DNA from 3 places in the Mesorhizobium sp. M1428 genome. Region 2 is predicted to be linked to each of the others. Evidence: predicted binding sites of a transcription regulator. Region 2 holds the regulator's gene; each other region holds the start of a gene.
The links. The regulator LexA, encoded in region 2, represses DNA repair genes until DNA is damaged. The targets are predictions, from matches to a motif close to TGTTCNNNNTGTGTTCNG.

Region 1: the regulator LexA is predicted to act here: its motif matches at 3,038-3,055, upstream of NKG60_RS14655 (ImuA family protein).
Region 3: the regulator LexA is predicted to act here: its motif matches at 1,655-1,672, upstream of recA (recombinase RecA).

The regions. Positions count from the first base shown of each region.
Region 1 covers NZ_JAMYKT010000009.1:11,114-15,876, forward strand. Annotated here, with positions in the region: gene NKG60_RS14645 (error-prone DNA polymerase) at 1-811, opposite strand, end outside; gene NKG60_RS14650 (DUF6504 family protein) at 808-2,331, opposite strand; gene NKG60_RS14655 (ImuA family protein) at 2,243-3,007, opposite strand; gene NKG60_RS14660 (hypothetical protein) at 3,573-4,328, shown strand; gene NKG60_RS14665 (hypothetical protein) at 4,442-4,639, shown strand; gene NKG60_RS14670 (hypothetical protein) at 4,640-4,763, shown strand, end outside.
Region 2 covers NZ_JAMYKT010000005.1:157,175-161,937, reverse strand. Annotated here, with positions in the region: gene NKG60_RS09625 (ComEC/Rec2 family competence protein) at 1-790, shown strand, start outside; gene lexA (transcriptional repressor LexA) at 784-1,518, opposite strand; gene kynU (kynureninase) at 1,967-3,214, shown strand; gene NKG60_RS09610 (hormone-sensitive lipase) at 3,311-4,141, shown strand; gene NKG60_RS09605 (molybdopterin molybdotransferase MoeA) at 4,149-4,763, opposite strand, start outside.
Region 3 covers NZ_JAMYKT010000008.1:85,537-90,299, forward strand. Annotated here, with positions in the region: gene alaS (alanine--tRNA ligase) at 1-172, opposite strand, end outside; gene recA (recombinase RecA) at 432-1,529, opposite strand; gene NKG60_RS13700 (PfkB family carbohydrate kinase) at 1,807-2,739, shown strand; gene NKG60_RS13705 (TfoX/Sxy family protein) at 2,774-3,097, opposite strand; gene NKG60_RS13710 (GFA family protein) at 3,189-3,686, shown strand; gene sufA (Fe-S cluster assembly scaffold SufA) at 3,919-4,299, opposite strand; gene NKG60_RS13720 (SUF system Fe-S cluster assembly protein) at 4,411-4,763, opposite strand, start outside.

The DNA.
Region 1 (4,763 bases), on a different contig from region 2:
GCGTCAGGCCCGGCAGCATGCGCTCCTCGGGATATTGATAGGCAAGTTCGTCCAGCGAAAACCGACAGCGCTCTGCGATTTCTACCGTGCGAGCGATCGCCTCGGGATAGCGGCCGAACAGCCGCGCCATTTCGTCGGGCGGTTTCAGGTAACGGTCGGCATGCCGCTCGCGCCGAAAACCGGCATCATCGACCGTGACATTGTGCCGGATGCAGGTGACGACATCCTGCAGGATGCGCCGTGACGGCTCGTGGAAGAGCACATCGTTGGTGACGACCGTCGGCACGCCGGCCTGCCCGGCAAGGTTGCACAGATCATGCAGCCGCAAAGCGTCATTGGGGCGGCGCCGCAGCGTCAACGCCATGTAGGTTCGATCGCCAAATGCATCGCGCAGCCGGCGCAGCCAAAGTGAGCACGTATCGTCGGCCTGGTCGGGAACGAACACCGCGACGAGGCCCTCGCCATAGGCGACAAGATCGGCCCAATGCAGCACGCATTTGGCCTTGCCGCCGCGTTTCTTGCCCAGCGACAGCAAGCGACAAAGGCGGGAGTAGGATGCGCGGTTGGTTGGATAAACCAGGATGGAGATCTCTTCCGCCAGATCCAGCCGGCAGCCGACGATCAGCCTGACGCCGGTCGCCTTGGCGGCCTCATGGGCTCGCACGATGCCGGCCAGACTGTTGCGATCGCAAACGGCAAGGGCCGGCATGTCCATGCATGCTGCTTGCGCAAACAGTTCCTCGCAGGAGCTGGCGCCGCGCAGGAAAGAGAAATGCGAGGTGCATTGCAACTCGACGTAAGGCGCGGTCATCCAAAGATGCCGTGCAGGAACCAGCGATGGGAACCTGTTGCTGCATCCTCGCCGTCGCCGGCGCGAAAAATCCAGAACCGCTCGCCGGCTTCATCCTCGACCTGAAAATAGTCGCGCACGGCGGCGAGTTCGGCATCACGCTTCCACCACTCGCCGAAAACACGCTCAGGACCGTCGGCCCGCTTCACCCTTCGACGAATGCCTCTCCAGGTGAAGCTGGCCGGCGGGTGATCCGGCAGCAGCGCTATCGCCTCGATCTGCTCCGGCACGGCAAACAAACGAGCCGGGCGTGGCCAGTGGTCTGGCCAGGCGTGGCCGGTTTCTACCGATTCCGGAGCCACGCGCCGAAACGATCGCTCCGGCACGTCGCTGGCAACTGGGGTAAACCGATACAGCCTCTCCTCGCCGACACGGTTGCCGAGTATGTCGATCAGGTCCGAGATGTCCGCGTCGCGTTGCCCGATCAGAGACGAAATGGTTTGCCTGGGTGTCACTGGTTCGGCCAGGGGCGCGGACAAGCGCATCAACTCGATGCCGAAGCCCGGATCGATCTTCTCGATCTTGTCGCAGATGAGACGCGTCAGCCGCTTCACATCCCGGACAGGCAAGGCCGTGCCGACGCGAATGGCTTCGATGCGGTTGTCGACGCGGAAAAGCAGCAGGTCGAGGCGCCGGGCGCCAAGGCCTTTGGTCTCAAGCTCGGCACACAGCGCTTGAACAAGCTTGCCGACATAGCGGGCGATAGTCTCGGCCGCACCGATGGGTTCGCCAAAGGCTCGTTTGACCTCGACCACATCGGCTGGTCGCGCCGGCTCTATCGGTTCGGCAAGGCGTCCAGAAGCCTGGTCAAGCCGGCGGCCCAGTTCCGGCCCGAAGCGCAGGGTCAGCGGCGCGCGTGGCTGGTTCAGAAGCTCCCCCACCCTGTCGAAGCCCAGAACTCGCAAACCGCTGACGATCGCATCGGGCAACCGCAGTGCCGCGATGGGCAGAGGACGAATGGCGTCGACGGTTGCGTTGACGCCAACCACACTGACGGTCTGCTTGACGTACCGCGCCACCGCATGAGCAGCACCCCAGCTATCGGCAATCGCTGACCGCGCCGAGAAGCCAACCTGGCTGAGACGCTCGACCATATCGGCCAGCATCAAGCGCTCACCGCCATGAAGGTGATCGGCGCCGGTCGTGTCCATGACCAATCCGTCGGGAGGATCCGCAGCTACGATCGGCGCATAGCGCCGCAATGCCCATAGGACCAGCCGCTCCAATGCCTCCGCGTCGGCATCGGGTTCGGCATCCATGACCGCCAGCCCCTGGACCAGGGCCTGCGCCTTCGTCGCCGGCATTCCGACGCGCAGGCCCGCTTCCAGTGCCGCGCGATCGACGGCGGTCACCAAGCGGCGATTGCCCTGCCGCCCGACCAGCACCAAGGGCCTATCCGGCCGCGGCGAGACGTCGCCCAATTTCCTTCTGAGCCGGTCGGTCGACCAGCTTGGAAGGAAGAGCGAGACGACCCTTTGCATCACATGCCTCCACTTCGATATCGAGCGTTTCGCCTCCACGAGACCGGATCAGTTCAAGTTGCCATCGTGCTCGGCCGACGCCCGGCACTGGAAGCGGCCGCGATGGCAAGACAGAAACCCGCCAGCGCGTGACAGACGCCGTCGGCTGCCCGAAATCGGCAGCTTCCGTCTGGCGGCGCCAGCGGCGGATGGCGATGCCCAGCGCGCCAGACCCCTCGGATGCAAGCTGCAAGCGGCGCGAGGCCGTCATCGACAGACGGGCAACTTCGGCAACCACAGCGCCAAGCCCCACGTGCCGCAGGCCTTCCTCGAAGCAGGCGAGCAAGGATTTCTCGTCACCTGCTTCGACATAGATCACGCGGTCCGGGTGAAGTCCGGCCTGGGCGATTGCCGGGGCAAACAGATCCTGGCGCGTCACACACCACAGCACCTTTCCTTTCGTCCTCGCTGCAATTCCGGCCGCAAAAAGCGAGGCGGCAGCGCCATCGATTGCGCCATTGCCGCCACCGGCAACTTCATGAAGGGAGCCAAGTGCCACACCGCCTCCCGGCAGATGGCTGTCGATAGCAGCGACACCGAAAGGCAGAACCGCTCGTTCGCGCGCATTGCCCCCTTCGAGACGCGCAATGCGATCTCGAAGACCGGAAATGGCAGCGTTTGGCGTCGATGCACTCATCAGTCCCCTGAACGCGAAAAGCTGGCGGTATGTTCCTCATTTGTTCTCTTCCTAATAAAGAGTCAATGGCATGGTGAGGTGGCGCTGCGGAAGAAAATGTTTGTCGCGACCGCCCGCCCGGTGGCACCGATAGAGTCGGCCGGCAGGACGATATGTCGAAGGCCGCCTTGTCCGGTTGGACGTCCGCGCCGGCGACTGTCGGCGCCCCAAGGAAAAACGGCGCATAAACCGTAGTCCTGCGCGCGTCCGCAAATGCGGACATTGTCGCGCGCGGGACCGAGGAAAATCGCCCTCGCCGCGGGCGGTTAACAGGACAGCCGTAGGAGCGTCAGCAAAGCGCCGGCCGCAGGACGGGACGCGGGACCGACTGTCCCTGTCCGCGGCGGTCCGCCTATAGCATCGGCCGGGGATGCAGTCGCCTTGGGAATTGAGCACGGAGCATCGACCGTTTCCGAGTGTTCTATCCCGCTGAAAAAACGAGATTATTTCGCCGTTGTCAGGAGTCTATTGACACCGATGTTCTTATTTTGTTCACTACCGGAAGGATTGATACAGGAGGCGAACCATGGAACTTCGCTTGAACATTGAAGATGCAACACCTGAAGAACTGGCACGCGGCGTCGCGGCAGCCGAAGCAGTTTTCGCACGGGCCGGCATTACGGCATTGCAAGGCGCGGAAGGTTTGTTCGCGTTGGAAGGGTGGGATATCAAAGGCTTTCCGGAAGACGACAAGCCCACCGAGGACGAGGACCGGGCTGCTTCAGTCTGGATGGAAGCCGACGAGGCTGCGACGACTGCATGTTGTGCGGGCTGGCCGGAGGACAAAGTTCCGCGCCATCAGATCATGGAACTGATCGACGTGCCCCGGACGCGGTTGCAAGCCGAGGCGCTTCCGGAGACGTGGCCGGCGCGCAAGCAACTCTATCCGGACGTCGTCAAACGGCTGGAGGTTACAGCTGGCCCGGACCGCCAGATCGATTTCGATATTGCCTTCGTTCTCGGTTGGGTGCCCGAGCGGCCGACGCTCGATCGGGTTGAGCCGCTTTCGGAAGATGGCGACCGTATCCCCTTCTTCACCAGCGACCTTGCCCAGGTTGAAAAAATGGCTCGCAAGGCGCTCAAGGAATGGACGATCGAGATTGACCGGGATCCCTATGATGCCCACGTTTTCGATCCTGCAGCCAGCGAGGACGGTGACGAACTGCGCATGGCAGCGTGGCGCGATTTCGACGGGTCCTTGCTTATGGAGAAGCCGCCTGCAAATCCCGCAATCGCACTGACCCTGGCAATGATGCGCGGCCAGTCGATGCATTTCGAATAGTGGTGAACCGGATAACGCGGGCGCCATCATATGTCGATCGTGCTCGGCCACTCCAGGTCGCACGGGCAACTGGCCGAACGGCTGACGAGGCCACACCGGCATAAGGAGAGACCATGCCAGAAAAACCATCCTACATGCCCACCGGCATTGGAATAGGCATGATGAGCGACGACGAGACCAAAGTCGGCGTTCTGATATTTGAAACGGCGCAAGGTAACTTCGACGTCGCTGTCAATCTGCAGGCAGTCGATGTCCTGACCAAGGCGATCAATAAGATCGAGATGCATCTCCGGTCCGGCAGGACGCAATGAGTGTCCGACCATGCGCCAGATCCGAAAACGCCGAAGCTGATCGTTGTCGTGGCGTTCGACCGCGGCGAGGATGGCGAACTGTTCACAGCATACGGCCCGACCGACCAGCAAAGCGAGGACCGCG
Region 2 (4,763 bases):
CAAGGGGCTGACGGCGATGATCGCCCTGTCCGGGTGGATCTCCGAGCGCTCGCCAATCGATGCGGTTGGGCTGATTTCGCTGAGATCCGTCCTTTTGGTGACGATCGCCCTTGTCATTGCCAGCATGGCGACGACCTGGTTGCGGCTGGCGGCACTTCCTTTTGCGCTCGCCGGCTTGCTAACGACAACCCAGACGCGCGTACCCGATGTATTGATCTCGGAGGACGCACGGTTGGTCGCGCTGCCGATCGACAGCGGTGAACTCGCGGTCAACCGGGCACGCCCGAATGAGTTCACCATCGACAACTGGAAACGCGCGCTCACATCAGAGGCTATCGTCGCGCCGGAAACACCTGGAAAGAACGATCCGCAATTCGACATTGCCGATCCGGCCGACCTACCGCCGGGTATGCCGTTCATTTGCACGGACGGCCTCTGCCTTGCCAGGCATCCATCCGGCGCGATCATCGCACAAGCCAAGGACCGCGATACTGCGCGGCCAGCCTGCGCCTTTGCCAGTTTGATCGTCATCGACGACGCCACCGCCCATAACCCCTGCTACTACGACCGGCTGGTCCTCGTCGTCACCAAACGGCAACTGGCGCGCGCGGGAAGTGCCGCCGTCTATTTCGATCCACAAGCTGCAACACGCGCCGAAATCCGTTTCGCGGTCGAAAAATCATACCGGCCCTGGCACGTGCAGCGGAAATTTTCACGCGCGGCACGGGGCCTGCCGCCATACCGCAGGGCCGACAAACCCAAAGCCGGCGCCAAGGGCGGAACTCAGTAGCGGCGGATCAGTCCGACGAGCTTGCCTTGCACCTTGACCCTGTCTGGTCCGAAGATGCGCGTCTCGTAGGCCGGATTGGCGGCTTCCAGGGCGATCGAAGCGCCCTTGCGGCGGAACCGCTTCAGCGTCGCTTCCTCCTCGTCGACCAGTGCCACCACGATCTCACCGGGGCTCGCCGTATCGGCATTGCGGATGATCACCGTGTCGCCGTCGAAAATGCCAGCCTCGATCATCGAATCGCCTTTGACCTCGAGCGCATAATGCTCGCCGCCCATGATCATATCCGGCGGCACCGAAATCGAATGCGTCTGGTGCTGGATGGCGTCGATCGGCACACCGGCGGCGATGCGGCCCATCACCGGGATCGAAACGGCGGCGACGACATCGTCGTCATTTCCGGCCGCAGGGACGCGCGACGATGTCGGCTTGCCTTGCCGCGGACCGCCTTGCCCAAGACTGCCCTGGATGACACTCGGCGAGAACTTGCGTGCCGCATTGAGGCCGGGGGCGATCGAGTCAGGCAGGCGCAGCACCTCCAGCGCACGGGCCCGGTTGGGCAAACGGCGAATGAAGCCGCGCTCCTCCAGTGCCGTAATCAGCCGGTGGATTCCCGATTTGGAAGCCAGGTCGAGCGCTTCCTTCATCTCGTCGAAGGAAGGCGGGATACCGCTTTCCTTCAATCTTTCGTGGATGAACATAAGCAGTTCGTGTTGTTTGCGTGTCAGCATAGCGACCCCCAACAGAATCAGAAAAACAAACCCAGAACAAACACTATCTGTTCCAGTTGTGTTCCGCAACTGTTTAAAGTTTAATGAATGCGTTAAGGCTCGGGAAACAAACGACGTCCCCTAACCGGGGTACCCCACTTTCACCGTCGCGAGCCTCATCGCCTTGATTCTGCTTTCGTTTGCGCCCTTCTGGCTTCCCGGAAGGCCACATTGGCATCGGCCGTCGGTCGGCGGAGGGCACGGAAGTGAACCCCTATCGAGTGTGCGGTTTGGTCAATGCACCGTGAACGAAACGAACTCAAAACGCCAACCTCGGGTTAAGTCCTGGTTTCCACCGCCTGGTTAGGCTGCTTCTCGCCGGTGGAGCCTTCCTGCGCGCAACCAGGTGATGGAAGAACAGTCGATGCGTATCCGGCGTTGCATTGAATTTTGGGGGAGCAGGCAAATCATGACAGGAATTCCCGATCTCGCGGCCATAAAGGCGATGGATGCCGCAGATCCGCTGCGCGCGATGCGCGACCGCTTTGTGTTGCCGCAAGGAGTGATCTATCTCGACGGCAATTCGCTAGGAGCTGCTTCACGTGCCGCTTTCGATGAATTGCGCAAGGCCGCGACCGAAGAATGGTCGCATGATCTCATCCGCGCATGGAACACGGCCGGCTGGTTCAACATGCCGCTTGAACTTGGCGACCAGCTCGGGCGCCTGATCGGTGCCGCGGCCGGCCAGACGGTGGTCTGCGACACGACGTCGGTCAACATCTATAAACTGCTGCACGCCGCCATGGCCATGCGACCGGAGCGGCAGGTCATCGTCGCCGAGGGCGATAGTTTTCCGACGGACCTCTACATGGCTGAGGGTGTGGCTTCGACGCGAAAGGATACGCTGCTGCGCCTCTCGGGGGTCGACGCGCCGAGCATCGAAGAGCTGATCGACGAACGCACCGCTGTGGTGCTGGTCAACCACGTCAACTACAAGTCGGGCGAACTGCGCGACATGCCGGCGCTGACGCGCAGAGCCCAGGAAGCCGGGGCGATGATCGTCTGGGATCTCTGCCACACCGCTGGAGCGATGCCAGTCGAGCTCGACAAGGCAAACGCCGATTTTGCCGTTGGCTGCACCTACAAATATCTGAATGGCGGCCCGGGCGCGCCTGCTTTCATCTATGCGGCTGAGCGGCATCTTGCCGACATCCAGCAGCCGCTCACCGGCTGGTGGGGCCATGCACGGCCCTTCGCCTTCGAGCCAGGCTATGCGGCCGGCACCGGCATCCGCCGGTTTCTGTGCGGCACGCAGCCGGTCCTGTCGATGCGCACGCTTAAGGGCGCGCTCGACATCTGGAACGATGTCGACATGACGGCGGTGCGCAAGAAGAGCATCGCGCTGGCCGATCTGTTCATCGAGCTTGTCGAGGCAAAGTGCGGCACTTACGGGCTCACGCTCGAAAGCACGCGCGATGGGGAAAAACGCGGCAGCCAGATTTCATTCATGCATGAGCATGGCTACCAGATCATGCGCGCGCTGATCGAACGTGGCGTGATCGGCGATTTTCGCGCGCCATCGACCATGCGCTTCGGCTTCACCCCGCTCTATGTCGGCTATGCCGATGTCTGGCAGGCCGTCGAAGTACTTGAGGACATCCTGCGCACCGGTGCATGGAAGGATGCGCGCTTCGCCATCAAGACGGCTGTCACTTGAGATTGATGCGAGAGCTGGAGCCGTGAGGCTGGCGACGACGCGCCGCGCGATGCTCACGCTACGTCGCAAGGCCATATTGCCAGGGGAGGGCGCAGGGTGTTCGAACGTCACATTGCCGATTGGGACAACGCCTATGCCAACGGCGCCAACATAGCCAGCAGCGATCGCTGGCCGGCGGCCTGGGTTGAGCCCGCTCGGGTTTTCCGCGACGTGCTTTCGACCGAGGGCAGGGCGCGGCTCGACTTGGCCTATGGCGATAAGCCACGCAATCGGCTCGATCTTATCCTGCCGGCCACCAAGCCCAAGGGACTCGTGGTGTTCGTCCATGGCGGCTACTGGATGGCATTCGACAAGAGTTTCTGGTCGCATCTTGCCGCTGGCGCTGTTGATCGCGGCTATGCGGTTGCGATGCCGTCCTACACGCTCTGTCCGCAGATACGCGTTGCCGGCATCGTCAAGGAAGTCGGCGCGGCGATCGGCACAGCGGCGGCGATGGTCGCAGGGCCGCTGATGCTGACCGGACACTCGGCCGGCGGCCATCTTGTTAGCCGGATGGTTACGGCGACGACGCCGCTGGCGCCCGAAGTGGTCCGGCGCGTTCGTCACGTGGTGTCGATCTCGGGGGTGCACGATTTGCGCCCGATCATGCGCACCGGCATGAACGAGACGCTGGCGATCGATGAGGCCGAGGCGCAGGCCGAAAGTCCGGTGCTGCTGCGCCCGATGGACAAGGCCTGCCTGACCTGCTGGGCCGGCGGCGGCGAGCGCGCCGAATTCCTGCGCCAGAGCGCGTTGCTGGCCAACATCTGGATCGGCCTGGGTGCCGCGACCAGCTCGGTGGTCGAGCCTGACCGGCATCATTTCAACATCATCGACGGTTTGGCCGATCCAGACCATCCGCTGACCCGGACCTTGATCTCGGAGTGAGGCAGGTTCAGCGTAGCATCAGCACGTCGCAGGGGGAGCCCGCCGCCGCGGCAGGCGCGAACGGCGCGCGGACGATCAACCCGTTGGCATCGGCCAGCATTTTCAGCATCGAGGAGTCCTGGATGCCGAACGGCGTCGCCACGAGCGTACCGGCATCGTCTGTGACAACAGCCCGCACATAATCTTGCCTGAGATCGTTGGCCGGCATGGCAGCACCGAGCCGCACCTGACGTATATCCTGCTGAAAGGCGCGGCCGCCGAGCCGCGCCAGCAGCGGCTTGAGGAAGAGCTGGGTGCAGACCAGGCTTGCCACCGGATTGCCGGGCAGGCCGATGCAGCGAATGTCGCCCAGCCGCCCGAACATCAGCGGCTTGCCCGGCCGCATGGCGATCTTCCAGAAATCGAGCGTCATGCCTTGCCCGGTCAGGACGTCATGGACGAGGTCGTGGTCGCCGACCGAGGCACCGCCCAGCGTGACGATGACGTTCGCGCCAGCCTTCACGGCCTTTTCAACCAGCGCAGCGATCGCCTCCCTGCGGTCCGGCGCGATGCCAAGGTCGAGCGCGCGCGCACCGATCGACTGTGCGGCGGCGGCGACACCATAGGCGTTGGAGGAGATGAT
Region 3 (4,763 bases), on a different contig from region 2:
AGGGCCGCTTCTCCAGACCGGTGAAAACGTTCTTGAACTGCACCATGCCGGCGTTGGTGAACATAAGCGTCGGATCGTTGCGCGGCACCAGCGGGCTCGACGCGACGACCTCGTGACCTTCCTTGCGAAAATAGTCGAGAAATGCCGACCGGATCTCGTTGACGCCACTCATGAATACTGCCTTTTCGAGAGAACCGCCGGCTGCCGGCGGAAAATAGACATGGCCTTTTAGCGGTCGCACCGCAGCCTGTCCAGAAACACCAAATGGGCTAAAATCCCGGCTTTCACCAGCGCTTTGAAACGCGTCTGCCCCGCCGTCAAACGCGAACCGCCGGCACGGAGCCGGCGGTTCGAAACGCATCGATTACACAAACTCAGAATCAAAACATCAAATCCAAACCTGTCTGATGCTCCGCGAGATGTCGCTTGCCCTACATCACCCCGGCGTCGTCCTCGAAACCGTCGTCGCTGCTTTCGGAGCCGCCGTTCTCGAGGAATTTCTCGGCGATCAGCCCGGCATTCTGCCGCAGCGCCAGCTCGATCTCGCGCGCCGTGTCGGGATTGTCGCGCAGGAACAGTTTTGCGTTTTCGCGGCCCTGGCCAAGACGCTGCGAATTATAGGAGAACCAGGCGCCCGACTTTTCGACCACGCCCGCCTTGACGCCGAGATCGACCAGCTCGCCGGTCTTGGAGACGCCCTCGCCATACATGATGTCGAACTCAACCACCTTGAAGGGCGGCGCCAGCTTGTTCTTGACCACTTTGACGCGGGTCTGGTTGCCGACGACCTCGTCGCGATCCTTGACCGAGCCGATGCGGCGGATGTCGAGGCGGACCGAGGCATAGAATTTCAACGCATTGCCGCCGGTCGTCGTCTCGGGCGAACCGAACATGACGCCGATCTTCATGCGGATCTGGTTGATGAAGATGACCATGGTGTTGGAGCGCGAGATCGAGGCGGTGAGCTTGCGCAGTGCCTGGCTCATCAGGCGGGCCTGCAGGCCGGGCAGCGAATCGCCCATCTCGCCTTCGATTTCCGCCCGCGGCGTCAACGCCGCCACCGAATCGACCACCAGCACGTCGATGGCGCCGGACCGCACCAGCGTGTCGCAGATTTCTAGCGCCTGCTCGCCGGTATCGGGCTGCGAGATCAGCAGGTTTTCGAGATCGACGCCGAGCTTGCGGGCATAGACCGGGTCGAGCGCGTGCTCGGCATCGACGAAGGCGCAGATGCCGCCCTTCTTCTGGGCTTCGGCCACCGTGTGCAGCGCCAGCGTCGTCTTGCCCGAGCTTTCCGGCCCGTAGATCTCGACGATGCGGCCGCGCGGCAGGCCGCCGACGCCAAGCGCGATGTCCAGCCCAAGCGAGCCGGTCGGCACCGTTTCGATCTCGACGACCTGCTCGTTCGCGCCGAGCCGCATGATCGAGCCCTTGCCGAAGGCACGCTCGATTTGCGACAGCGCCGCATCCAGAGCCTTTGATTTGTCCACCGCTTTGTCCTCTACAAGCCGCAAAGAATTCTGAGCCATGATACATCACCCCGTGGTCGTCAATGGAGGCCGGACAATCCCGCAATCCCTAAAAGGAATGTACCTCATTTGTTCTCATTTGTCAATGAGCGCCAAGGGTTTGAAAAATAACGCACATTCATATTTGTTCTATTTTTGTTTCGCAATTTTGCTTCCGGATGTATCCCGCCTCGCATGCGGCGCCGTTGCCGTCACCAACCGAATCGGAGCCGCGATTGCAGGGTTCCGCCCGGCGACCTAGTCTCCTCCCGGGCAACAGCAAGGGGCATTTGCCGGCATGATGAACTCCCCGACGATCCTGGCCGTGGGCGGCGCCTATATCGAGCGGCGCGGCCGGGTTGCCGGCGCCTTCGTGCCGGCCGCTTCCAACGCCGGCACGATGCGCGAGCATGTCGGCGGTGCCGTCTTCAATGCCTTGCGCTGGGCGGTGCGGCGCGGCGCCTCGGCCTCGCTGCTTTCGGTGCGCGGCGGCGATGCCCTTGGCGACAAGGTTTTGCGCGCCGTCGCCGAGGCCGGCATTGCCGATTTGTCGGCGGTTTTTCTCGACCGGGCAACGCCAAGCCATACGATGCTGGTCGATAGCGACGGCGCGCTGATCGCCGGGCTTGCCGACATGGTGCTATACGAGCTGGCGCTTCCCAAGCAGATCCGCCGCGCCAAGGTGCGGGAAGCGATCGGTTCGGCCGACGCGGTGCTGTGCGATGCCAACCTGCCGTCTTCCGCGCTGGAGCGGCTGGCGGCACTCGCCGCCGGCAAGCCGGTGTTTGCGCTTGCGGTCTCGCCCAGCAAAGCGGCGCGGCTGACGCCAGTGCTCGACCGTCTGGCCGTGGCGTTCATGAACCGGCACGAGGCCGGCGTGCTTGCCGGCACCGATATCGATGCTGGCGATCAAGGCATCGTCGACGGCCTGAGACGCGCCGGCCTGAAAAGCGGCGTGATCACTGCCGGCGACGGACCGGTGCTCGGTTTCGACCAAACCGGCGCGTTCTCGATCTCGCCACCGCCGCTACAGAAGCGGACCGATGCTGCCGGCGCCGGCGACGCATTGGCCGGTGCGACGATCGCCGCCCTGCTGCGCGGCCTGACGCTGCGCGCAGCGCTACGGGAAGGCGTTGCCGCCGCGATGCTCGCCGTCGAGAGCGCCGCCTTCACCAGCGCCAGCTTTGCCGAGGCGCTGGCGCTCGTGCCCGAGGCGCGCGAACTGGCGTGAAATGCGGCCCGGACTTGCCGAAGCATGACGCAGCCTATTTGCCGGCGCGCCGTCCTGCCTCGTAGGCACGCCGCGCCCAGATCGCCATCTCGTCGGGATCGTCGAACGCGCTGTCGGGAACGCTCCAATAGGGCATCGACACGAGCTTGCCGTGGCGCGAGCCGGTATAAGTCCATTGCCGGCAGCCGGCCGCTTCGAAATCCGGGGCGCTTTCCGCGTCGGCCTTCAGCATCAGTTCGCCACGGATGACGATGGCGACGATGACGCCGTCGAAATAGATGCCCTTGCCGCCGAACAGCTTGCGGATGCTGACCGGGCCGAGGCCTTCGAAAAGCTCTTCTATGCGCTCGTTGTCCATGCGGCGATCATGTCACCAGGATTTCCCCTTGTCATCGACGCAACCGGCACCATTCTGACAAGTTCAGAATCAATTTCGTCGGAGTTTTTTCATGCCGCTTCTGCTCAAGGGGTCCTGCCGGTGCAATGCCGTGCGTTTCGAGGTGGAAAGCCACACGCCGGTGCCGTTCATGCTGTGCTATTGCTCGATCTGCCGCAAGCAGCAGGGCGGTGGCGGTTTCGCCATCAATCTCGGCGCCGATTACGAGACGCTGAAAATCCAGGGCAAGCGCGATCTCGGCGTCTACCGCGCCGAGATCGAGGACGACGAGCACCCGCAACGCGAGATCTCGACGGGCGAACGGAATTTCTGCACGAAATGCGGGACGGCGCTCTGGCTCTACGATCCGACCTGGCCGGAGCTGGTGCATCCGTTTGCCTCGGCGATCGACACCGACCTGCCGAAGCCGCCGGAGAAGGTGCATCTGATGCTGAAATACAAGGCGAACTGGGTCGAGCCGGATATCGGCAAGGGCGACAAGGTTTTCGATGTCTACCCGGAGGAGTCGATCGCAGACTGGCACAAGCGAACGGGGATGTGGGTGGATTAGCGTTCTTCTCCCCGTTTACGGCAGAGCTATCGCATATGGACAAGCGCCCCCTCACCCGGATTGCCAACCGAATTGCGAAGGGCAATTCGGGGCAATCAGACCTCTCCCCGAGGGGAGAGGAAGTCGCCAGCGCTGGCGCCAGCCTCTTCTCCCCATCGCGGAGAAGGTGGCCCGAAGGGCCGGATGAGGGGGCTCTCCGTATGCGATTGCCGCCGGGAACGGCGAAGGAAAATCAAGCCGAAGCGCGTGCTTCGGCCAGTGCCTTCAGATCAGCCGGCTTCAGCTCGACCGATTCGCCGCAGCCGCAGGCCGAACTCTGGTTCGGGTTGCGGAAGGTGAAGCCGGTGCGCAGCGTCGTCTGCTCGAAGTCCATCTCGGTGCCGAACAGGAAAAGCGCTGCCTCCGGCGCGACATAGACGTGGGCGCCGTCGCGCTCGATATGATCGTCTTTGGTGTTGGGTTCGGTCACCAGATCGACCGTATATTCCATGCCGGCGCAGCCGCCCTTCTTGATGCCAAGGCGAATGCCGTGCGCATTCTCACGGGTCGCGACTATCTCGCGCACCCGGTCGGCGGCCTTTTCGGTCATCGTGATGACGGCGAAGCGTCCCATCTTTTTCCTTCTCCATTGCGCGCAGGTTCAAGGCCTGCCGAATGATTCCTCACCTAAAATGGTGAAGTTTTGTACCCGGCGCAAGTGCGTCAGCCTCTGGCTGGTCGGATGCTAGTACCACCCAACCGCCACCTGCGCCTCTTCCGACATACGGTCGGGCGACCAGGGGGGATCGAAGGTCATGTTGACCTCGACGCCGGAGACGCCTTCGACGGCACCGACGGCATTCTCCACCCAGCCCGGCATTTCGCCGGCCACCGGGCAGCCCGGCGCGGTCAACGTCATGTCGATCTTGACCGAGCGGTCGTCCTCGATGTCGATCTTGTAGACGAGGCCGAGTTCGTAGATGTCGGCCGGGATTTCGGGGTCATAGACCGTCTTCAGCGCCGAGACGATGTCGTCGGTCAGCCGGGCCAGTTCGTCGGCGGGAATCGTCGATCCGGAAACCGCCGCATTGGTCGTCG